DNA from 3 places in the Blastococcus sp. SYSU D00868 genome. Region 1 is predicted to be linked to each of the others. Evidence: riboswitches for the same ligand, from Rfam matches in the RefSeq annotation. Region 1 holds a riboswitch; each other region holds the start of a gene.
What was found. A riboswitch is a leader RNA that binds a small molecule or an ion and turns the genes downstream of it on or off. The one in region 1 is predicted to bind cyclic di-AMP.
Positions count from the first base shown of each region.

Region 1 (7,747 bases):
AGGGAGACGACGTAGGTCGGGGTGCGCTGCAGCATCGTGACGTGCGCGGCCTGCGGGGCGAGGCTGGGCACGAGGGTGACGGCGGTGGCGCCGCTGCCGATGACGACGACGCGCTTGCCGGTGACGTCGAGGTCCTCGGGCCAGTGCTGGGGGTGCACGACCTGCCCGCGGAAGGTCTCGGCGCCCTCGAAGCGGGGGCTGAAGCCCTCGTCGTAGCGGTAGTAGCCGGAGCAGACCGACAGCCAGGAGCAGGTGAGCGTGACGGCCTCACCGGTGTCGGTGCGCTCGGCGGTCACGGTCCACAGCGCGTCGTCCGACGACCACTCGGCCGACAGCACCCGGTGCCGGTAGCGGATCTTGGAGTCCACGCCGTACTCGCGGGCGGTCTCCTCGATGTAGCGGCGGATCGAGGGGCCGTCGGCGATGGCCTGCGGGTCGGTCCACGGCCGGAACGAGTAGCCGAGGGTGAACATGTCCGAGTCCGAGCGGATGCCCGGGTAGCGGAACAGGTCCCAGGTGCCGCCCATCGCCTCGCGGGACTCGAGGATCGCGTAGCTGGTGCCCGGCCGCTCGTCCTCCAGGTGGCAGGCGGCGCCGATGCCGGACAGGCCGGCCCCGACGATCAGGACGTCGACGTGCTCTGCAGTTCCCGCAGTCATGGGACTCCCGCTCTCCTCGGTTGCTCCGGCCATCGTGCACCGTGCCGACGCCGTTGTCGACACGGTGTCGAGAGGTTCAACGAGGTGTCGGCCGTTTGGTTGTGACCGTCAGCCGGGGACCTCGTCGGTGCCGTAGATGGCGCGCAGCCACACGGTCAGCAGGACGTCGAGCAGGGCGTCCTCGGCCAGCCCGGGCTGCCGGCCGGCCAGCGACAGCTGGATCACCCGCTCGTTCATCCAGTTCAGCGCCACGGCGAGGTCGCGGGCCGGCGGCCCCGGTGGGGCGGCGCCGCGGGCGCGCTCGGCCTCGATGGCGGCCGCGGTCTCGGCGACGAAGTCCTCCATGACCGACGACCACAGCGACTGCACCTCGGGGCTGGCGGCCAGCAGCTCGGTCGCGGCGGCGGTGAGGGCGCGGTGGTCGCGGAAGGTGTCGCGCACGGTGACCAGCGCGGCGCGCCACGCGGCGCGCGCCCCCGTCGCGCCGGCCAGGGCGGCGGAGCGGGCGGCGCGGGCCTCGCCGACGACCCGGTCGAGCAGCGCGAGGACGACCGCCTCCTTGGAGGCGAAGTAGAAGTAGAAGGTCGAGCGCGAGATGCCCGCCCCGCGGGCGAGGTCGTCGACGGAGATGTCGGCCAGCGGGCGCTGCTCGAGCAGCCGCTCGGCGGTGGCCAGCAGCGCCCGCTCCCGGTCGTCCCCCGACGGACGGCGCACCCGCCGGCCGCGGGCGGGCGCGGGATCGTCGCCGTCCAGGGGGGTGGCCATGGCCCGGACGCTAGCCGGTGTCGAGGGAGTCGACACCCCGTCGAGCGGGGTGCCGCCCGATCAGGGCAGCCGCCACACGGTCGTCCGGCGCACGCCCGGGCCCTCGGTCTCGGCGATCTCGTACACCGCGGCGGCGACCAGCCGGTCGTGCGGCAGGTAGGGCCGGCCGGGGTCGCCGACGTAGACCGCGCAGCCGGCCGCCCGCGCGCGGTCGAGGAACGGCAGCACCCGCTCGGTCATCGCGCGGTCGTAGCAGACGTCCCCGGCGAGGACGACGTCCACCGGCGGCACCGGGTGGCCGAGGACGTCGCCCAGCGCGCTGATGCCGCGGACGCCGTTGAGGCCGGCGTTGACCCCGACCGCCGTCCGGCTGAAGGGGTCGACGTCGCTGGCCAGCACGCCGGCCGCCCCGGCCAGCGTCGCCGCGATCGCCACCAGCCCGCTGCCCGCGCCGAGGTCGAGCACCCGGCGGCCGGCCACGACCCCGGGGGTGTCGAGCAGAAAGCGCGCCAGCGCCTGACCGCCGGGCCACGCCGCGGCCCAGAACGGCGGCGCCTCGCCGGCACCCCCGGCGTGCACCTCCATCGCCTCCCACAGGGCGACGACGTCGTCGGCCACGTGCAGCCGGACCTCCGGCACGGACGACGGACGGCGCACGGCCGTGTGGGCGCGGACGAACCCGGCGGGCACCGGCACGGCGGTCACGCCGGCCATGGTGCCGTCCCGGCACGGCCCCCTCGCAGGGGACCGTGCCGAGCGTGCGAGGCGCGGGGGGCGAGGGGGTCCTTCGTCAGTACCAGCCGGTGGACTGCGAGTGGGCCCAGGCGGCGCAGGGGCTGCCGTAGCGGTTCTCGATGTAGATCAGACCGGCGTCGATCTGGCGGTAGCCGTCGCTGGTCTTGGCGATCCCGGTGCTCGCCCACGTCGAGTTGAGGAACTGCGGGATCCCGTAGGCGGTGCTCGTCGGGTTCTGCGCGTTGGGGTTCCAGCCGCTCTCCCGGCCCCAGAGGGACTCGAGGCAGGAGAACTCCGAGGCGCTGCCGACCTGGGCCAGCGCGTAGTCCTTGAACGAGCCGCGCGGGGCGGCCGAGGAGGACGACGAGGCGGCCGGCGCGGGGGCGGGAGCCGGGGCGCTGGCGGCCTCGGCGGCCTCCCGGGCGGCCTGGGCCTCGGCGGCGGCCTGCGCCTCCGCGGCGGCCTGCGCCTCGGCGGCGGCGCGGGCGGCGGCCTCGGCCGCGGCGGCCTCGGCGGCGCGCCGGTCGAGCTCGGCCTGGTCGGCGGCCTGCTGGGCCTGGGCCGCGCCGACGGCGGCCTCGCCGCGCTCGGAGCGGGAGGCGGCGAGGTCGCCGAGCCCGGCCAGGTCCGGCGAGCCGGCGGCGGCGGGGGCGGTGCCGTCGACGCCGAGCGCCTGGGCGACGCTCACGGACTCGGTGACGGGGGCGTCGGCGGACGCGGTGGTCTCACCGGTGGCCACCACGCTCACCAGGACGCCGCCGGCGGCGGCAGCGGCGAGCAGCAGGCCGGGGCGGCGGGCGCGCAGCGGCGAGCGGAGGCGGCGGAAGCGGGTGTTGTGCTGCGAGGACATGCGGGGAGGACTCCGAGGGAGAGTGCGCACGCGACACCGGCGTCCTCCCAGGAGGGCGCGCGGGTGGTGCTGGTGTCTTCGGGGGGCCCGGGGGCGCGTTGGAGCGCCCTCCCGGGAGCGGGGCGGGTGCGGGCGGCGGGCTAGCCGAGCTGAGCGCGCCGGCGGCACCTGCGGGCCGCGGGAGCCCGGAGGCGGGGCATGCGGAGACTCTCCGTTCCTTCCGTGGCCGCCTACCGAGTTAGCTGACGGGTTCGGGCGGGAAGAAGCCCTACCCGCCCTCGAGCGCGGCTCGAGGGGCGGGATTCACCCCAGTACTGCGGTGGGTCCCCGGCTCGCTCCCGCGGTGCGGTCGCGACTCGGCGGCGTCCGGCCGAACTCCCCGGGCGGGGACGAGACGACCAGCCGGACGACAGCCACCGTAGGTCCGTTATCGGCCCGTGACAATGTCGGGGTGGGAATCCGCTGCGTGACGGTCGTCGCCCCAGTGGTCACACCCGTCCGCCGGACCCCTCGGGGCGGGACGCTGCGTGACCGGCGTCCGGCCTGGTCAGGAGGCGACGAGCGCCCGCTCCCCGGCCTCGTCGGGCAGGGCGACGACCTGCAGGGCGACGTCGACCTGCTCGCGCAGCCGGCGCAGCGAGCCCCGCGCCTCGTCCCGCTGCCGGCGCAGCTCGGCGACCTCGGCGACCAGCTCCGCCTGCTGGGCGGCCGCGGCGGTCCGGGCGGCGTCGAGCTCCCGCCGCGCGGCCTCCAGCTCGGCGGCCGCCTGCTCGCGGACGGCGACCGCGGCCGCCCGCAGGTCGGCGACGTTGCGCAGCCGGGCCTCGGCCTCCTCGCGGGCCTCCCGGCGGATCCGCTCGGCCTCGGCCTCCGCGGCGGCGGTCAGCACCGCGGCGTGCTCGGCGGCGTCGACGAGCAGCTGCCGCGCCGGGTCGGCCTGCGGGGCGGCGTCCCGCTCTCGCGCGAGCTGGGCCAGGCGCCGGCGGGCCTCCTGCAGCTCGGAGGAGGAGGCGGCGTACCGGCTGAGCAGGTGGTCGCTCTCGCGGCGGGCCGCGGCGATCTCCGCCTCGGCCCAGGCGACGTAGTTGTCGACCTGCAGCCGGTCGTAGCCGCGCAGCGCGCCGGTGAAGCACGGCCCGGTGCCCAGCAGCCCCTCGAGCGCGCCGGGCGCGGCGGTGCGGGGGGCGCCTGCCCCGGTGCCGCCGGCCGGCGTCGGGTCCAGGACCGCACCCCGCATCGCCATGTCGTCCCCCTCCGCAGTCCGGGCCGTGCCGGCGTCCGCCGTCCGCGACGCGCGCCGTCGGTCTGCCCGGAGACTCCCGGACGGGGGCGGGTCGGGGACGGTCCGCGCAGGTCACGGATCGGGCACGACGGAGGGGTCCCACCCGGCGTACCGGCGCCCTCACGCAGCGCTGTGGGGGCCGCCGGCGGACGGGCAGCGGGGGACGCGGCCGGACCGGGCCCCGGGGTGCGGGGCCCGGTCCGGCCGTCCCGTGCGGGTCGCCGGCCCAGCCGGCCGGGGTGGCGCGCTAGAGCGCCCCGCCGGTCATCGGCCGGATCATCGACTCCTGGGTGACGCTCGCGACCAGCCGGCCGTCCTCGGTGAAGACCTCGCCGACGCCGAAGGCACGGCCACCGCCGGTGAACGTGCTGCGCAGCGCGTAGAGCAGCCACTCCCCCGCGGCGACGTCGTCGTGGAAGAACACCGTGTGGCTGAGCACGCCCGTGGACAGCGACCGGTGGGCGAGGCTGAGGCCGACACCCTCGTGCGGCCGCATCGCCGCGCCCAGGAACGAGTTGGTGCTCGCCCAGGTCAGCAGCGCCTGCGCGACGTCCCGCTCGGTCCGGTCGGTGGCCCAGCGCGACCAGTACTGCAGCTCGGGCGGCCCGACCAGGGCCGGGTCGAACACGTCGACGCCGCCGACGGTGCGCTGCTCGTGCCCCTGCAGGTGGCTGTCCTGAGCCGGGGCGTCGTCCGGTCCGCCGGTGGCCGGCGGCTCGCTGTCGTGCCGGATGACGTCGGCCTCGTCGGCGCCGAGCAGCAGCAGCGACCGGGCGAGCCTCCGCTCCCCCTGGCCGACCGTCACCGTGATCGACGCCAGGGAGCGGCCCTCGTGGAAGCGGTCCACCTCCAGCGTGACCGGCTGGTCGGCCCGCCCGGTGCGGGCGAAGGTCGAGTGCACCGAGGTGACGTGCTTGCCGCCGGCCTCCGCGGTGGCGGCCACGATCGCCTGGGCGATCATCTGCGCGCCCGCGACGACCGGGCCCTCGGTGGCCAGGCACTGCCCGACGTAGCGGCCCTCGCCGGTCTTCTCCAGCTCCAGCACCCGCAGGACGTCGTCCACCGTGGGACGCGCGACCGTCTCGCTCACGCCGTGCTCCCGTTCGCGGCGGCCTTCTCGGCCTGGATGGTGCCCTGGATGCCGTCCTCGGCGCGGGCGCCGGGGAAGCCGTCCTCGTGGATCGTCGACCAGTGGGCGTGGTTGAGCTCGTGCAGGGTGAAGCAGGCCTTGAGCGCGTTCTGGAAGCCCATGTTGTCCTGGCTCTGGTTGACCGACTCCTTGATCAGCAGCGCGGTCATCGTGGGCAGCGCGGCGATCCGCCGGGCGAGGGTGAGCGTGCCCTCGGCCAGCTCCTCGCGGGAGAACACCTTGCTGACCATGCCCAGCGCGTGCGCCTCGCGGGCGTCGATCGAGTCGCCGGTGAGCAGCAGCTCCTTGGTCTTGCGCGGCCCGAACTCCCACGGGTGGGCGAAGTACTCCACCCCGCACATGCCCAGCCGCTGGCCGACGACGTCGGAGAACAGGGTGTCCTCGGCGGCCACGATCAGGTCGCAGGCCCACATGAGCATCAGCCCGGCCGACATCACGTTGCCGTGGACCTCCGCGATGGTGATCTTGCGGATGTCGCGCCAGCGGCGGGTGTTCTGGAAGTAGTAGTGCCACTCCTGCAGGAACAGCTTCTCCGGGCCCAGCCGGGTGCCGCCGTCGATCTTCGTGGTCGGGTGCTGGTCGGGGCCCGGCGTCCACTCGACGATCGACTGCTTGGAGCCGGTGTCGTGCCCGGCGGAGAACATCGTGCCCTCGGCGCCCAGGATGATCACGCGGACCCGGTCGTCCATCTCGGCGGCCCGGAAGGCCTCGTCGAGCTCGACGAGCATGCCGCGGTTCTGGGCGTTGCGCTGCCGCGGCCGGTTCAGGTTGATCCGGACGATCGCGCCGTCGTCGTAGGAGTCGGTGGTGATGAACTGGTGGTCCGGCATGGGTCGTCGCCGCCTCTCGCACCCGGCGCCCTCGCCGGGGTTCGGTCCGATGGGGGAACTGCGGGGACGGACACGGCTGAGGCGCCGGCCGGACGGTCGAACGCGTCCGGCCGACGCCTCAGGTCGTGCCCGTGCGGATCAGGCGGCGATGACCGTGTCGTCGGCCGCGAAGCCGAAGAGCTTGTTCAGGTTGCCGCCCATGACCTTGGCCTTGTCCTCGTCGGAGAGGCCCTCGAGCTCGTTCATGTACTCGATCGGGTCGTGCAGGCCCTCCGGGTGCGGGTAGTCCGACCCGAAGACGACGTTGTCGACGCCCATGGCCTCGATGACGCCGAGCACGTCCTCCTCGAAGAAGGGGTGCAGCATGATCGAGCGGCGCAGCGCGACCACCGGGTCCTCGTCGAACGCGCCCGGGTTGCGGCCGTAGACCTTCTCCATCGTGCCGATGAGGGGCTTGAGCCAGGCGCTGCCGTTCTCCACCGGCATGAACCGGATGTCGGGGAACCGGGTCGCCAGGCCGTGGCCGACGATGGACGCCACCGTGTCCTTGATGCCGCGGTACTCGGCCGAGACGAGCGCGTGGAAGCCCGAGTTCCTCACGAAGGGCAGGTGCTCGCCCTGGCGGCCCTCCCACTCGTTGAGGTAGCGGGTCTGGCCGTCGTCGGAGGAGTGCATGCCCACGACGATCCCGGCCTCCTGGACGCGGGCCCAGAACGGGTCGTACTCCGGCAGGGCGAACGAGCGGCGGCGGCCGTTGTAGCCGGGGACCGGCGCCGGGCGGATCAGGATGGCCTTGGCGCCGTTCTCCAGGACGTAGTCGAGCTCGGCGAGCGCCTTGTCCAGGATCGGCAGGGTGATCACCGGGGTCGGGAAGATCCGGTTCTCGTAGTTGAAGGTCCAGTGCTCGAGCATCCACTCGTTGAGCGCGTGCACCATCACGTGCGTGGCGTCCGGGTCGTCGGCCAGCCGCTCCTCCAGCAGCGACGCCAGCGTCGGCCACATGACCGCGCGGTCCAGGCCCAGCTCGTCGAGGACCGGCAGCCGGTCGGCGGGGTTGAAGAACGCCGGCGGCGACTCGATCGTCTTGGGCGGCATGCCCTCGATCGTCTTGCGCTCCTCGTTCGTCGTCTCGCCGAAGCTGGTCTTGTTGCTCAGCGGCTTGTGCTTCGAGGACGGGTTCTTCGCGCGGAACTCGAGCTCCAGGGCCCCGGGAGGCGCGACCTTGTTGAAGGTCGGGTTCGGGATGTACTCGCTGATGACGTTGCGCAGCGCGATCTTGGTGCGGCCGTTCACCTGGACGTACTTGACCAGGCCCGCGTACTCGGCCGGGAGGTACTTGGTGAAGGCGTCGGTGGTCTCGTAGAAGTGGTTGTCGGCGTCGAACACCGGGAACGGCAGGCGTCGGGACACGGAGGTCCTCTCCTCATCGTGCGGACACGCGCCCGGCCAGGGCGATCGGCCTCCGGGAGCGCGCGG
Region 1 is NZ_JBJGZO010000007.1:68,658-76,404, reverse strand. It holds gene ACI79F_RS08500 (flavin-containing monooxygenase) at 1-659, opposite strand, end outside; gene ACI79F_RS08495 (TetR/AcrR family transcriptional regulator) at 768-1,424, opposite strand; gene ACI79F_RS08490 (class I SAM-dependent methyltransferase) at 1,485-2,129, opposite strand; gene ACI79F_RS08485 (aggregation-promoting factor C-terminal-like domain-containing protein) at 2,215-3,009, opposite strand; cyclic di-AMP (ydaO/yuaA leader) riboswitch at 3,222-3,381, opposite strand; gene ACI79F_RS08480 (DivIVA domain-containing protein) at 3,557-4,252, opposite strand; gene ACI79F_RS08475 (acyl-CoA thioesterase) at 4,539-5,381, opposite strand; gene ACI79F_RS08470 (enoyl-CoA hydratase) at 5,378-6,271, opposite strand; gene ACI79F_RS08465 (amidohydrolase family protein) at 6,410-7,681, opposite strand.

Region 2 (7,747 bases), on a different contig from region 1:
CCGGGCAGCGGGGCCAGGTCCAGCAGCCCGGCGCCCACGGCGCGCAGCACGTAGGGCGCCGGCCCCCAGAACCAGACGCCCAGGAGGTCCAGGTCGACCGCCGGCGGGGCCGGCCGCCACTCCTCGACCACCCGGGGCTCGGCGGCCCGCAGGTCGGCCAGCAGCCCCGGCCACAGCGGGAGCATGCCGCTGGTGGTGTTGGCCAGCGTGACGGCGCCGGTGCCCTCCTCGCGGTCGACGAAGACGCCGGCCAGGAAGCCCGGCATCGAGCCGCCGTGGCCGGTGTACACCCGCCCGTCGAGCCGGATCACCTGCAGGCCCAGGCCGTAGGCCGACCAGCCCGGCGCGGAGGAGTCGACCCCGGCGGGCACCGCCATCTCCTCGAGGGTGGCCGGCCGCAGCACGTCGCCGGTGTCGCCGAGCAGGAAGACGGCGAAGCGGGCCAGGTCGGCCAGCGGCGCCCACAGCTGGCCGGCCGCGGCCATCACCCCGGCGTCGTGCTCGGGCTCGGACAGGACGACGTCGGCCCACGGGTGCACCGCGGTGCCCGGGGCGGCCGGGGGCTGCGGGCGCGGCGTCGTCCGGACCATGCCGAGCGGGAGCAGCACCTCGTCGCGGACGACGTCGGCCCACGGCCGCCCGCGGTGCCGGGCGACCAGCTCGCCGAGCAGCCCGTAGCCGAGGTTGGAGTAGTGGAACCGGCGGGCGGCGCCCAGCACCGCGTGCTCCTCGTGCAGCCGCAGGTCCGCCAGCGAGCCACCCGGCACGCGCTCCCACCACCCGCCCGGGCTCTCGGCGGCCGCCCCGGCCAGGTGGGAGAGGAGCTGGCCCACCGTGCGGTCCCCGAGCGGGGTGCCGGGCACGTGCCGCTCCAGCGGGTCGTCGAGGTGCAGCCGGCCCTCGTCGCGCAGCCGCAGCACGGCGACCGCGGTGACGGTCTTGCTGATCGAGCCCAGCCGGTACTGCACGTCGGTCACCGGTCCGGGCACGTCGCCGCGGCCCGCGGACCAGGCCAGCCCGCCGTCCCGGACGACCCCGGCGACCAGCCCCGGGACCCGGCCGTCGCGCTGGGCCAGGGCGGTCCGCGCCAGCAGGGTCCGGGCGGTCGAGGGCAGCACGGGCTCGGGCATGACGGCGACCGTAGGCCACCGGCCGGGCGCCGCCCCGGGTCAGGCCGGGGCGACCGCGCCGAGCCGCCCGGTGCGGCGGGCCCACACCTCGAACACGACCGTGGCGAACGGCGGCACCGAGGCGGCCAGGGCGAGCAGCGTCGTCCCCTTCGACCAGCCGAGCAGCCGCGCCGCCAGCAGGGAGACGACGACGTAGAGGACGAACACCCCGCCGTGGATCGGGCCGAAGACCTGCACGCCCAGCTCGGTGGTCTCGGGCACGTACTTGACGTACATGCCGGCCAGCAGCCCCACCCAGGTCAGCGCCTCGGTGACGGCGACGGCGCGGAACAGCAGGACGGCGGTGCGCGGGGTCATCGGCTCCCTCTCGAGCGGGCGGTCTCCTCCCGGTGCCAACGGCCGGCCCGCCCGCGGGGTCCCCGTCCGGGGGTGTGACCTCCGCGGCAGGGCCGGTCCCGGGGCGGGCGGCGCGCCCTCACCGTCATCCCCCGGCGCTGCTGTCGCGCCGCGACGCGACGGGAGCGCTGCCCGGTGACGGCGAGCTGCTCCCGCGGCGTGGCAGGGTCGGCGGGGTGCGGGGGCTGGCGCGGCGGGAGTTCTGCCTCGTGCTGCTGCGCCGGATGGCCGACGTCCGTCCCGACCTGGTCGCCGAGGCGCTGCCGCGGCTGTCGGCCACCCGCGGGGCCGCGCACGCGGCGCACGCCCGCTGGCAGGCGCTGCACCACAGCCCGCGGGCGCCGCGCGGCCTGGCGCTGCGGACGGCGGTGCTCGGCCCGCCCGACACCTGCGTCCCGCGCCGGCACGGCGACCTGGAGCTGGAGCTGCGGCAGTGGCCGCTGCCGCTGTGGCCGCAGCTGCGCTGGCGGGTGGTGAGCGGCCCGGGCGGCGAGGTCCTGGACGAGCAGCTGGTGCGCGGACCGGACTCGGGCGTCCCGCGGGCGCGGGCGGACCGGCTGCTGGTCTGGCAGCACGTGGTGGACGACGTCGCGGCGGTGCCCGGGGCCTCGCACGTGGGCGCCCCGGCGCCGGCGCACTGGGACGTCGCGCTGCCCGACGGCCGCCGCGCCCGCTTCGTCTGGGGGCTGCTCCAGTCCGTCAGCGAGCCGGGGAGCTGACGGCGACCACCGGCGCCGGCTCCGGCACCACGGGACCGGACAGCACCGCGCTCAGCACGGCGACCACGCCGAGGACGGCGGCCAGGCGGGGCGACCCGCTCGCCCACAACGCGGCGACGGCGGCACCGAAGACGACGACCTTCGTCAGGACGGCGAGCAGCGGGACGTCGACCACCGACCGGGGCGCGGCGAAGAGCCCCCACAGGACGGCGGCCGCCAGCGGCAGCGCCACGGCGAGCAGCACCCGGCCCGCGCCGGCCGGCCCCGCGGCCAGGCCCCAGCGGGACAACACGACCAGCGCCGCCAGCTCGGCGGCGAAGGCGGCCAGCGCCCAGGTCCACTGCCAGGTCTCCACCACGTCGGACTCCCTCTTCTGCGATCACCGTGTCGTTTCGAGAGCAGTGTTCACAGAAGAGAGCGGTGCAGTCAAGAGGGCGGGACGCCGCAGCCCCGGCCGCGCGGGGCGGCCGGGGCTGCGGGTCGGACTGCGGAGGAGCCGGGGAGGGCCCCGGAGGGCTCAGCCGGCGATCCGGCGGCCGCCGGCGTAGCCGCCCATCGAGTCGATGCTGGCGACCTTGACGACGTCCCCGGACGTCGGCGCGTGCACCATCTGGCCGTTGCCGATGTAGATGCCGACGTGGCTGACCGGGCTGTAGAAGAAGACCAGGTCACCGGGGCGCAGGTCCGCCCGGGAGACGGCCTGGCCCATCTGGGACTGCATCCGGCTGGAGTGCGGCAGGCTGATCCCGGCCGCGCGGTAGGCGTACTGCGTCAGGCCGGAGCAGTCGTAGGAGCGCGGGCCGGCGGCGGCCCAGACGTAGGGCTTGCCGCGCTGGGCCATGGCGGTGTCGATGGCGATCTGGGCCGCGTCGCTGCTGGCCACGACCGGGGCCGAGGGGGCGGCCGCCGGGGACTCGCGGTCGTCGCGGCTGGCCGACGTCTCGGCGTGCGCGGCGGCGGAGGCGGCCAGGGCGGCCTGCTGCTCGGCGGCGGTGAGCCGCTCGAAGTCCGCCCGGTACTCGGCGATCTCGGCCTCGAGCGAGGCCTGCTGCGCGGCGACGGCGTCGTAGGTCTCCTGCGCCTGCGCGGCGGCCTGGTCGGCCGTGGCGCGCGCGGCGGCCGCGGCGTCGCTGGCGGTCACCGCGGTGCTCAGGACGCCGTTCTGGTGGTCGGCCACCATGTCGAGCACGTTCACCGCGTCGATGAACTCCTCGGCGGAGTCGCTGGTCAGCAGCGCCGCGAGGGACCCGCCGCTCTGCCCCGTCCAGGCGCTGCGGGCCACGCCGCGCACCTGCTGCTGGGCCGTGGTGACCTGCGCCTGCGCGGCGTCGGCGGCGGCGGTGGCCTCGGCCGCCGTGGCCTGCAGCGCGGCCAGCTGCTCGCGCGCCTCGTTGAACTGCTCGGTCACCGCCTCGAGCTCGTGGCCGCGGGCCGCCATGAGCTCGGCGGCCTCGGCGGCGGTCCCCGGCTCCTCGGCGGCCGCGGGGGCCGGGACGAGCGCCACGCCGAGGGCGACGCCCACGGAGGAGGCGAGGAGGAGCGCCCGGCGGGCGCGGTGCGGGCGCGCGGGGAAGGCGCGCTCAGGGGTCGCCATGGGGAGGCGGCTCTCCGTTTCTCCGACGGCCGCCTACCGGGTTAGCTGACGGGTTCGGGCGGGAGTTCGCCCGGTGCCCGCGGTGGATCCGCGTGCACTGCACCCCAGGACTGCGGTGGGTCCCCGGCCCGGCGTCCCCCGAGGGGTCGGCCGGCTCGACGGCGTCCACGGGGTGTCACCCACTTCAGTGACGGAGCGCCCCGTTGGACACACAGACCGTAAGGGCCGTTATGGCGGCGTGACAATCACCAGCGTGTAATTCGTTCGCTCACAGTGAGCGATCAACGCCACATTGCGAGGGGCGGGCCGGTCTGCTGGCGCCCGGCGCGCGCGGGTTTCAGGAGCTGCCGCGGCGCGCACCACCCCCGCATGCGCATCTCCCGGCGGGCGCTGGCCCGCCCGCTCGTCGTCCTCGCGATCGCCGGCTCGCTCACGGCGTGCAGCAACAGCGGCGGGAACACCGACGTCGACCGCAACGAGCAGGAGTGCGGGACGGCGGAGGACAGCGGGGACTGCGCGGAGACCGAGGGCCCGCCGACCCAGACCTCCGAGGCGCCCGCGTCGTCCGGGAGCAACTCCTCCGGCAGCGGGACGTCGGGCAGCGGGACCTCCGGGGCCACCGAGACCTCGGGGGGCACCGAGACCTCGGGGGCGCAGACCTCCGAGTCCGCCGGCTGAGCGCGGCGCCGGCACCACCGCCGCCCGGGGCCGCGTGGACCCGGGCCCGGGTCGTCGCGGAGGTCCGCTTCCTGACCGCGTCGGTCCGCGAGCAGCTGCACGGCCGCGACCTCGCGCTGATCGCCGCGGGACTGACCTTCTACGCCGGGATCGCCGTCGTCCCGCTGCTGCTGGTCGCCGTCCGGCTCACCGGTCTGCTGACCGGGCGGGCCGAGGTCTCCCGGCTGACCGACCGGCTGACCGAGGTGCTACCCGAGCAGCTCGGCGCGCCGGGGGTGGTGCGCGACCTGGTGGACGCCGGGCTGGGGATGGACGTCCTGGGCTTCCTGCTGGCCCTCGTCCCGCTCTCGCTCTACGGCGAGGGGCTGCGCCGGGCGCTGCTGCGGTTCAGCCGCCGGCGGGACACCCTGACCGGCTGGCGGGGCCGGCTGCTCGGGCTCCCGCTCGTCGTCGTCACCCCGCTGCTGCTGTACCCCCTGCTGCTGGCGGCCGGCGGCATGGCGGAGCTCGCTCCCCGCCCCGGCGCGGGGGCCGCGATCGGCCGGTTCGCGCTCGGCTACTACTCGGTGCTGTTCGCGCTGACCGTGCCGCTGGTGTGGGGCTTCCGCGTCGTGGCGGCCGGCCGGCTGCGGTGGCCGGCGCTGGTCTGCGCGTCGCTGTTCACCGCCGCCTGCCTGTCCGGGTTCCTGCAGGGGTTCGTGTTCTTCCTGTCCCTGCCGCTGGACCTGGGCGCGCCGTTCGGCGGCCTGACCGCGGTCGGCGCGGCGGTCGCCCTGGCCCTGTGGCTGTTCCTGCTGCACCTGGTGCTGCTGGGCGGGTGGCTCATCACCCAGGCCCTCGACGAGCGGCTGGCGGCGGGCCGGGCCGCCCGCCCGGGTCAGCCGTCCGGCGGCAGCGGCTCGCCGGGGGCCACCGGCCCCCCGCCCGGGCCACCGCCCGGGCCACCGCCCGGACCGCCGCCCGGGCCGGGCTCCGGTTCCGGCTCGGGGGCCGGCCCCGGCGCGGGTCCCGGTGGCGGCGACGGCGAGGGCTGCGGTGACGGCGCCCCGCCGCCACCCCCGCCGCCACCGCCGGCGGGCGGGTCCGGCGGTTCGGGCGCGGGCTCGACGTAGTCCGCGCCGTTGCTCACCAGGATGGTGACCACCTGGCCGGGCACCGCCCGGCCGCCGCGCGGCGGGCTGGTCCCCACCAGGGTGCCAGCCTCCTGGGCGCTGTCGACGCGGATCCGGGCGGTCGCGAAGCCGGCGCTCACCAGCGCGGTCTCGCAGGCGCGGACCGACGAGCAGCCGGGCACCGGCCGGGTGTTGCCCCGGACGACGGCCGGGTCCTCGGGCGGGAAGTCGCTGCTGCCGCGCGCCTCGAGCACCGGGGCCATGGCGTCGTGCCAGATCGTCGCGCCCTTGCCGCCGCCGAAGCCGCCGACGTCCTCGTTCTGCTTGGGGTTGAGCACCATGACGCTGCCGGCGATCTCGCGGGTGTAGCCGACGAACGCGACCGAGAAGTTGTCCTGCGACGTCCCGGTCTTGCCCGCGATCTGGTGGCCGGGGACGTAGGCGCGCCGGCCGGTCTGGCCGGCGTAGCCGGGCTCGACGTCGCGGCGGAGCATCTGGTTGAGGGTGTCGGCCACGCCCGGCGGGATCGCCTCCGGGGTGCACCGGTCGCCGATCGGCAGCGGCTCGCCGTCGGCGCCGACGGCCGGCTCGCCCGTCGGGTCCAGCACCGCCGTCACCGGGACGACGTCGCACTGCGTGCCGCTGGCCGCCAGCGTCGAGTAGGCGCTGGCCAGGCCGAGCGGGCTGGTGGCCTCGGCGCCGAAGGTGAACGACCCGCGGTTGTCGTCGATGATCTGCTGCGGCAGCTCCGGCGGGCTGAACTGGAACAGGCCCATCCGCTCGGCCATCCGCACCGGCTCCTCGACGCTGCCGAGCGCGTCCTCCAGCGCCAGGAAGTAGGTGTTGGAGGACTGGTAGAGCGCCGTCGTCATGTCCAGGCTGGACCGGTAGCGGCCGGCGTTGCGCACGTCGTAGGGCCCGGTGCCGTCCCGGTAGACGCGGGAGACGTAGGGGTCCGACGTCGTCAGGGTGTAGGACGGGGAGTACCCGCGGGCGAGCGCGGCGGCGGCGACGAAGACCTTGTACGTCGACCCCGACCCCTGGCTGGGCGCGACGTTGAGGTTGAACGACTCCTGCGCCGGGTCGTCGCGGTCGTAGCCGAAGACGCGGTTCACGCTCATCGCCAGCAGGTGCCCGGTGCCGGGCTCCACGGCGGTGAACATGGCGGCCAGCGAGTCGCCCAGCGGCAGCGTCTGGAGGACGGCGGCGTCCCCGGCCCGCTGCAGCTCCACGTCCAGCGTCGTCTGGACGACGTAGCCGCCGTTGTCGAGCTGCTCCTGGGTGAGCCCCAGGTCCTGGATGAGGAAGCGCTGGACGAAGTCGCAGACGAACGGGCCGACGCTGGCCTCGGCGCAGCCGCGGCGGGGCGCCGGGGCCGGCGCCAGGCCGAGCGGGGCGGACTGGGCGGCGGCCGCCTCCTCCTCGGAGACGTAGCCCTGGTCGGCCATGCGGGACAGGACCTCGTTGCGCCGCTCGGTCGCCCGCTCCGGCGCGGTGAAGGGGTCGTCGTTGGTCGGGCTCTGCGCCAGGCCGGCGAGCAGCGCCGCCTGCGGGAGGGTGAGCGCGGAGGCATCGACGCCGAAGAAGGCCCGGGCCGCCGGCTGCACGCCGTAGGCGTTCTGCCCGAAGTACACGATGTTCAGGTAGCGGGTGAGGATCTCCTCCTTGGAGTACTCCTCCTCCAGCCCCAGGGCCAGGCGCGCCTCGCGCAGCTTCCGGCCCACCGTCTGCTCGGTCGCCGCGTCCCGCTCCTCGGGGGTGTCGGCCGTCTGCAGCAGCGTCTGCTTGACCAGCTGCTGGGTGATCGTCGACCCGCCCTCGGCGACCTCGCCGGCGGTGACGTTGCGGACCAGCGCCCGCAGCGTGCCCTGCACGTCCAGGCCGTTGTGCTGGTAGAAGCGGGAGTCCTCGATCGCGACGATCGCGTCCTGCATGACCTGGGCGATCTGGTCGGGCGCGACCGGCTGCCGGTTCTCCTCGTAGAACCAGGTGATCGGCTCGCCGTTGGCGGCCAGCAGCACCGTGTTGCCCGGCGGGGTGCGGTCGGTCAGCTCCAGCGGGAGGTCGCCGAGCAGCCCCGTGGACTGCGAGGCGAGCAGGGCCGGGCCGCCCACCCAG
Region 2 is NZ_JBJGZO010000009.1:130,930-138,676, forward strand. It holds gene ACI79F_RS10755 (serine hydrolase domain-containing protein) at 1-1,130, opposite strand, end outside; gene ACI79F_RS10760 (DUF3817 domain-containing protein) at 1,170-1,487, opposite strand; gene ACI79F_RS10765 (hypothetical protein) at 1,703-2,245, shown strand; gene ACI79F_RS10770 (DUF2568 domain-containing protein) at 2,226-2,603, opposite strand; gene ACI79F_RS10775 (C40 family peptidase) at 2,763-3,839, opposite strand; cyclic di-AMP (ydaO/yuaA leader) riboswitch at 3,875-3,967, opposite strand; gene ACI79F_RS10780 (hypothetical protein) at 4,209-4,517, shown strand; partial or broken gene ACI79F_RS10785 (YhjD/YihY/BrkB family envelope integrity protein) at 4,634-5,353, shown strand; gene ACI79F_RS10790 (transglycosylase domain-containing protein) at 5,395-7,747, opposite strand, start outside.
Region 2: linked by a shared signal. The riboswitch ahead of ACI79F_RS10775 (C40 family peptidase) and the one ahead of ACI79F_RS08485 (aggregation-promoting factor C-terminal-like domain-containing protein) in region 1 are both predicted to bind cyclic di-AMP.

Region 3 (7,747 bases), on a different contig from region 1:
GCGCCCTCGGCCGGGTCCCGCGGCAGGCCCAGCGACCCGGCGAGGTCGTTGCCCGTCCCGCGGGCGATCACCCCGAGCGGCCGGTCGGGGGACAGCGCGCCGGCGGCGTCCAGCGCCCGCACGGCCGCGTGCACCGAGCCGTCGCCGCCGATCGCGACCAGCCGCCGGTCGGGGTGCGCGCGGATGGCGTCCACGAGCTCGTCGGCATGCGAGGTCTCGACGACCGCCACGTCCGCACCGCGCCGCAGCTCGGCGAGCGCGGCCTCGACCGCCTCGTCGTCCGCCGTCCCCGCGGAGGAGTTGACGGTCACCAGCAGCCCGGCCACGGGCAGGACCGTAGACCCGCCCCGCCGCCCGCATGCGTGACCGCGTGCGCGACGGGGAAACAACAGCCGGGTGGACGACGCCGACCTGGCCGGCCTCCTGCAGGTGCCGGTGCCGATGCTGCACCGCCTGCTGGGCCGCGGCTGGCAGCGCCGGGACGACGTCGTCGACCTGCGCCCCGAGCGGCAGTGGTTCGGCACCGGCGAGCCGGTGCAGGTGCTCATCGGCGCCGACGGCCGCGACCTCGTCCTCGCCCGCCCCCGCGGCCACTGGGACGGCCCGGTCCGGCTGCGCTACGAGCCGGTCGACGACCGGCCGTTCGCGGGCGAGGACCTGCGGCTGCGCCCGGCCGCGCTCAGCGCCGCGGCGCGCGACATCGCCACCCGCCGCCGGCAGTCGTTCCGCTGGTGCCCGACCTGCCGGCTGCTGCTGCCGCCGGAGCACTTCGAGCGCTCGGCGCCGCGGTGCACCGCCTGCCAGGAGATCGTGGACGGCGTCGCGTCCTGAGCTCCCGGCGCCCGGCGGTCAGACCATCCGCAGCTCGTCGTCGTACACCCGCACGGGCACCGGCACCGTCCAGTAGCGCCGCTCCCGGGCGAACTCGACCAGCTCCTGCAGCCGCTCCCCGCCGACCCGGATCAGCCGGAACAGCGCCGGGTCGCCCTGCGCGACGTTCTCCACCAGGTACAGCCACGAGCGCTCCGGGTCGTCCCGGGCCGCGACGTACTGGCTGCACTCCAGCAGGAGCTCAGCGCCGCACGAGGTGGTGCCGCACGCCTTGACCGCGATGATGCGGTCGCCGCGCACCACCCCGTCGGCGGCCTCGTCCCGCCGCGCCTGCCGGCCCTCCGCGAGCTCCCGCTCGATCACGTACTCGATCGCCGCGTCCTCGATCTGTCTCGGTTCGCGCAGCTCGGTCGTCGTCATCGCGGATCCCCCTCCGGCCGACGTCCTCCCGTCCTACACCTCGATCGGGGAAACCGGAACCCGTGAGCCCGGAACGGTGCGACCGGGAGCAGCCGGGAACGGCGACGGCGCCGGCGGCCGGGCGCACCCGGCCACCGGCGCCGCCGCGCCGGAGGTGTCCGTCAGGCCGCGATCGCGGCCTCGGTGGGCAGGTCCTCCTTCTTGGCGCGGATGAGCACGACCGCCAGGACCAACGCGACCGCGAACAGCCCCGCCGCCGTGAAGAACGCGCCCTGGTAGGCGTTCACCGACGCCTGGGCCTCGGCCGTGGCGGCGAAGGCCGGATCGGCCAGGCGCGCCGCGTTGTCCTCGAACCACCCGGTCACCGACGACGCGTAGACCGTGGTGAGGATCGCCAGGCCGAGCGAGCCCCCGACCTGCTGCGCGGTGTTCAGCACCGCCGAGGCGATGCCGGCGTCGCGCTGCTCCACCCCGATCAGCGCGGTGCTGGCCGTCGGCACGAAGGTCGCGGCCAGGCCGAGGCTCATGAGCAGCTCCGCGGGCAGCACGTCGGTGACATAGGCGCTCTCCACCCCGATCCGGGTGAGCCAGAGCATGCCGACCGTGGCGAGCGTGAGACCGACGATCATCAGCGGCCGGGGCCCCACCCGGGGCAGCAGCTGCGACACGACGCCGGCGCCGACGATGATGCCGCCGCTGAAGGGCAGGAACGCCCAGCCGGCCTCCAGGGGGGTGTAGCCGAGGGTCCGCTGGAAGTAGAGCGTCAGGAACAGGAACATCGCGAACAGCCCGGCGCCGACCAGCAGGAACAGCAGGTACGACCCGCCGCGGGTGCGGTCGAGCACCACGCGCAGCGGCAGCAGCGGGTTCGCGGTCCGCGACTCCCAGACGACGAACGCGACCAGCAGGACGGCGGCGACCACCAGGAGCGTGACGGTGACGGGGTCACCCCACCCCGCGCCCTCCTCCGCGGCCTTGGTGAAGCCGTAGACCAGGCTGACGAGCCCCAGCCCCGACAGCAGCACGCCGGGGATGTCGAAGTGCCGGTCGCCCTCGGCCCGGCTCTCGCGGACCAGCGGGATCGCGAGCACGGCCGCGGCCAGCGCGATCGGCACGTTGACGCCCAGCGTCCAGCGCCACGAGGCGTACTCGGTGAGCACGCCGCCCAGGATCAGCCCGATCGCCGCGCCACCACCCGAGATCGCGCCGAAGACGCCGAACGCCTTGGCCCGCTCCTTGGGCTCGGTGAAGGTGATGGTCACCAGCGACAGCGCGGCCGGCGCCATCAGCGCGGCGAAGCCGCCCTGCAGCGCGCGGGCGGTGTAGAGCAGGCCCTCGTTCGGCGCGATGCCGCCGAGGCCGGAGGCGATCGCGAAGCCGACGAGCGCGACGATGAACGCCCGCTTGCGGCCCATGAAGTCGGCGATCCGGCCGCCGAGCAGCAGCAGCCCGCCGAACGCCAGCGTGTACGCGGTGACGACCCACTGGAGGTTCGCGTCGCTGATGAGCAGGTCGGCCTGCAGGACCGGCAGCGCGACGTTCACGATGGACGCGTCGAGGATGATCATCAGCTGGGCGATCGCGATCACCCCGAGCGCGAGCCACCGCTTGGGGTCCGGCCCGTCGGTGACCGGCGGCGCCGGCGGCGGTTGGTCGGGTGCGATGCCACCCGCGGTGGGGGTGACGAGTCCTTCTGGTGCGGACATGGGTGGAGCCGTCCTTCCTGCGCAGGGCGCAGTGCATCGAGTGGTGGTGCGGTGCGGGACGGCCGCCGGTGCGTCGTCCCGTGCGGTGGTGCGCCCGGCGGGTCAGAGCCGGGCCTCGGATCTCAGGTGCGCGGTGCGTCAGGGAGTGGCGAGTCCTGCGCCGGCCCAGCGCAGGCAGTCGCTCACGAGCTGCAGGAACTCCTCGAAGGGCTGGTCGGGGTCCCACGCGTCGACCGCCGTGGTGATCGCGGCCAGCGCGGTGTTCAGGACCAGGGCGGTCCGCACGTCGTCGGCGTCCGGACAGCGCCGGCCCAGCCACTCGCGCAGCTCGGGCTCGAAGCCGTCACAGGCACCGCGCGCCGACCGGCACAACCCCGGGGACTGCTCGAGCAGCCGCTTCTGCAGCGGCAGCCGCTCGGCCAGGATCCGCGCCAGGCCCAACGCGAGGTCGGTCAGCGCGTCCCAGAGTGGCAAGTCGGTACGACAGTTCTCCAGCAGGTTCCGCCACTGGCGTACTTCCTCGGGGTCCAGGTCGAAGACGACGGCTTCCTTGCTGGGGAAGTAGCTGAAGAACGTCGTCCGCGAGACCCCGGCCTCGGCGGCGATGTCCTCCACGCTGACCGCGTCGAACCCGCGCTCGCCGATGAGCCGCAGCGCGGTCGCCCGGATGAGGCGCCAGGCCGCGAGCTTCTTGCGCTCCCGCAGCCCCATGACGGCGGACACGGGACAGCGCTGGGTCTGCGCATCGTCCGCCGATCTCCTCATGGGCGCCGACGCTAGACCCGAACCTGTACCCAGTACAAGTTCTTACTGCGTCCGGGTTTCGACCTCACGTCCTGTTCACCGGGCGCCGGAGCGATCCCGCATGGCGGTGGGGGGCACTCGGACGTTCCGGCAGGTCGGCATCGCCATCGGCATCGCCATCGGCATCGCCATCGGCATCGCCGCGCTCGGGTTGATCGGCGCCGTGCCGGCCTTCTCGGCGGTCCGCCCGCCGGCGGCGGTCAGGAGGCGACGACCGGCTCCTCGCCGAACCCCGCCGGCACCGGGACGGCGTAGTAGCGGCGCTTGGTCGCCTGCTCGAGCATCCGCTGCAGCGGCTCGCCGCCGAGGCGCAGCAGCCGGAACGCCGCCGGGTCGCCCTGCCCGGTGTTCTCCACGACGTAGAACCAGAACCGGTCGGGGTGGGCGCGGGCCATGTCGTACAGCCGCGACTCCAGCCACACGTCCTCACCGCGGACCGAGCCGGGGACCGCACGCACCTCCACGGTGCGGTCGCCGCTGACGACGTCGCCGGGGGTGCGGCTGCCGCGGACGTCGCGGGCCGCCCGGCCCGCCGCCGCCTCCTGCGCGAGGACGAACGCGATCGCCGCGTCCTGCACCGCCGTCGGGTCGGCGGAGTGCTCCACGATCGGGGTGTCGGTGAGGAACATCGCTGCTCCGCTGGGTCTCGGCGGGGTGGACGCAGTGGTCCTACACCCGCCGCCGCGCCGGGAGGCGGGAGTTCGTCGCGCTACGTCACGGACGGGCCCGCCGGGCGGCGCGGCGTCCGCGCGTGGTCGCGCAGCGTCACGCCGGCCGGGCGCCGGCCACCCGGGCGGGGGAGCGCGTCACCCGTCGTCGTGGTCCCGGCCCGGTCCGGCGCATGCCCGCGCGCGGGCGGGGGAGGACCGTCGCCGACAGCACCACCTGGGGGAGGACACCGTGCCCAACGACGTGAACCCGATGCCTCGACCCGGCCTCGCGACCGGGAGCACCTGCTCCCGGCGGGCGGCCGGGCACTCGCCGCACCGGAGCACGATCCTGCTCTGCCACACCGGCGGGCTCGCCGACTGGCGGCCGGTGTTCGTCCTCGGGGTGGACGACGACGTCGTCACGCTGGCCGACGGCGACCGGCTCGCCCGCTACCGCAACCACGCGCCGACGACGCTGGCGCGGGCCGTGGTCGAGGCCGGGCCCGAGGCGCACCTCAACACCCGGTTCGGCTACCTGTTCCTGACCTCGTGGCCGCGCGACCCGGACGCCGTGTTCTCGCTGGCCCCCGCCGACCAGCCGCATTCCCCCTGCGGCTGAGCGCCCCGGGGCCCCGGCCGCGACGGCGCGGACGGGGCTCCGGGGAGGTGCTCACCAGGCGGGGCGGGCCGATCCGACGTAGCCGGGCACCGATCCGGCCCAGACCACCTTGACGGGCTGACCGTAGGTCGAGGCGTGGACCATCATCCCGTTGCCGATGTACATGCCGACGTGGCCGACCGGGCTGTAGAAGAACAGCAGGTCACCGGGCTGCATGTGCCACAGGCTGACGGGCAGGCCGATCCGCGACTGCATGCGCGAGGAGTGCGGCAGGTTGATGCCGGCGGACCGGTAGGCGTACTGGACCAGCCCGGAGCAGTCGAAGCTGTTCGGGCCGGCGCCGCCCCAGGCGTAGGGCTTGCCGACCTGGGCCAGCGCGGTGTCGACCGCCCGCTGGGCCGCCGGGGTCGGCGCGGCGTAGCTCGGCACCGACGCGGGCACCGCCGCCGGGACGGCGGCGGGCACGGTGGCCGGGACGGCGGCCGGCACGGCGTTGGCCGAGGCGACGGACGGGGTCAGCGCGAGACCGGCGCCGGCCGCCAGGGCGACGACGGCGGCTCGGGCGGAGCGGGGCATGCGGGCGTGCGAGGACGTGCGGACGATCGCCATGGACGGCGGGTTCTCCTTGTTCTCCGGATCCGCCTACCGGGTTAGCTGTCGGGTTCGGACGCGGGAATCGCCCGGCCCCGCCCGGACGACGACGTCCGAGCGCAGGCTTCACCCCAGTGCTCACCGTGGGTCCCCGGCCCGGGCGGGCGCTGCGGCCCGTGCCCGGTTCGGCGGGTCCGCCGGGTGTCGCCAGCTCTTCAGCGACGGGTTGTGGCCCCGACGGACGCGATGACCGTAGGACCGCCCCTTCCGCCCCACATCCGGGCGAGCGGGGCCGGACACGCCTGGCGACCGCGTCCGGTTCCGTGGCGTGTCAGCGTCCCGAACCCCGGCCTGACCTGGGCGGACCTGCGCGTATCGAGACCCGCCGGCCCGCGCCGCGCGGGGCGGCACGCCGATCGCCGACACGCCGCACCGGCACCACCCAGCGTCACCGGCCGTTGGGCAGGACGTCGCCGGAGTGCACCCGGCGGTTGATCCGATCCCCGACCGGGCATCGACGGTCCGACGGACCCGAGACGGTCCAGCGACACGACACGGTCCACGACAGGAGGAGATCCCAGATGGCCGGCATGTTCCGGAAGCTCATCGCCTCGGGCGTTGCGGCGAAGCTCGTCCAGGAGGCGCGCAAGCCGCAGAACCAGGAGAAGATCAAGCAGATGATCGCCAAGATCGGCGAGCAGAACAAGAAGCGCGGCGGCGGCGCCGGGCGCGGGCGCGGGCCCGTGCACTGATCGACCGCACCTCGCGCAGCGACCCCCGTCCGGCACCCGCCGGGCGGGGGTCGCTGCGCGTCAGGCGGGCGTGCGGTCGCGCACGTAGAGGCCGGGCGCCGGGTCGAGCACCGGGTGCCGGACGCTGCCCAGCTCGGCCGGCGCCGGCACCCGCGGCCCGGAGCGCACCGCCGTCCAGTCGGCCCACGTCTCCCACCAGCTGCCGATCCGCTCCTCGGCGCCGGCCCGCCACTCCTCGGGGTCGGCGACCGTCTCGCCGCCGACCCAGTGCCGGGCCTTCGGGTTGCCCGGCGGGTTGACCAGGCTCTGGATGTGGCCGCCGTTGCTCAGCACGAACGTGCTCGGCCCGGACAGCAGCCGCGTCGTCCGGTAGCAGCCGCGCCACGGGGTGAGGTGGTCGGTGACCGCGCCGGTGACGAACGTCGGCACGGTGATCTCGCCGAGGTCCACCGGGGTGCCGAGCACGGTCACCGCGCCGGGCTGGACGAGGGTGTTGTCGCGGAAGATCCGCAGGAACTGGTCGTGCAGCCGGGCGGGCAGGTTGGTCGCGTCGGCGTTCCAGGCCAGGACGTCGAAGGCCGGCACCGGCTCGCCCTGCAGCCACTGGTTCACCAGGCCGTCGAAGACCAGGTCGCCGGGCTTCATGAGGCTGAACACCGACCCCAGCGACCTGCCGCCGAGCACGCCGCGCGCCCGCGACACCCGCCGGGCCAGGCCGGTCACGAACTTGCCGGCGAAGGCGCCGATCGGGGCGCGCTCGCCGAAGTCCAGCAGGGTCACGCCGTAGGCGGCGCTGTGCACGCTCGCGTCGTCCATCGCCGCGAGGTGGTTGAGCAGCAGGGTCTGCAGGATGCCGCCGGCGCAGAACCCGACCGTGTTGACGTCGGGGGAGCCGGTGACCTGCCGGACCACCGACACCGCCCGCCGCAGCCGCTCGGTGTAGGTGTCCAGGTCCCAGTGCGCGTGCTGCCTGCCGGGGTTGCGCCAGCTGACGATGAACGTCGAGAAGCCGCGGCCGACGGCGTGCTCCACGAAGCTGCGCCCCTCGCGGAGGTCGAACAGGTAGTAGCGGTTGATCACCGGCGGGATGACGAGCAGCGGGCGGGCGTGCACCTCGGCCGTCGTCGGCGCGTACTGGATGACCTCGACGACGTCGTCCCGGTAGACGACGGCGCCGCGGCTGGTCGCGAGGTTCCGGCCGACGGTGAACGCGGCCGGGTCGCACAGCGCGGGCATCCCGCCGTTGCTCCGGACGTCCTCCAGCATCCGGCCGAGCCCGCGGACGACGCTGGCGCCGCCGGTGTCCAGCGCCCGCTTCAGCGCCGCCGGGTTGCCGGCGAGGGTGTTGGTGGGGGACGCCGCGGCGGCCAGGGC
Region 3 is NZ_JBJGZO010000010.1:68,395-76,141, reverse strand. It holds gene ACI79F_RS11230 (diacylglycerol/lipid kinase family protein) at 1-326, opposite strand, end outside; gene ACI79F_RS11225 (hypothetical protein) at 397-831, shown strand; gene ACI79F_RS11220 (hypothetical protein) at 850-1,251, opposite strand; gene ACI79F_RS11215 (MFS transporter) at 1,413-2,957, opposite strand; gene ACI79F_RS11210 (TetR family transcriptional regulator) at 3,096-3,680, opposite strand; gene ACI79F_RS11205 (protein NO VEIN domain-containing protein) at 3,962-4,390, opposite strand; gene ACI79F_RS11200 (hypothetical protein) at 4,662-5,030, shown strand; gene ACI79F_RS11195 (NlpC/P60 family protein) at 5,082-5,639, opposite strand; cyclic di-AMP (ydaO/yuaA leader) riboswitch at 5,656-5,806, opposite strand; gene ACI79F_RS11190 (hypothetical protein) at 6,203-6,373, shown strand; gene ACI79F_RS11185 (PHA/PHB synthase family protein) at 6,434-7,747, opposite strand, start outside.
Region 3: linked by a shared signal. The riboswitch ahead of ACI79F_RS11195 (NlpC/P60 family protein) and the one ahead of ACI79F_RS08485 (aggregation-promoting factor C-terminal-like domain-containing protein) in region 1 are both predicted to bind cyclic di-AMP.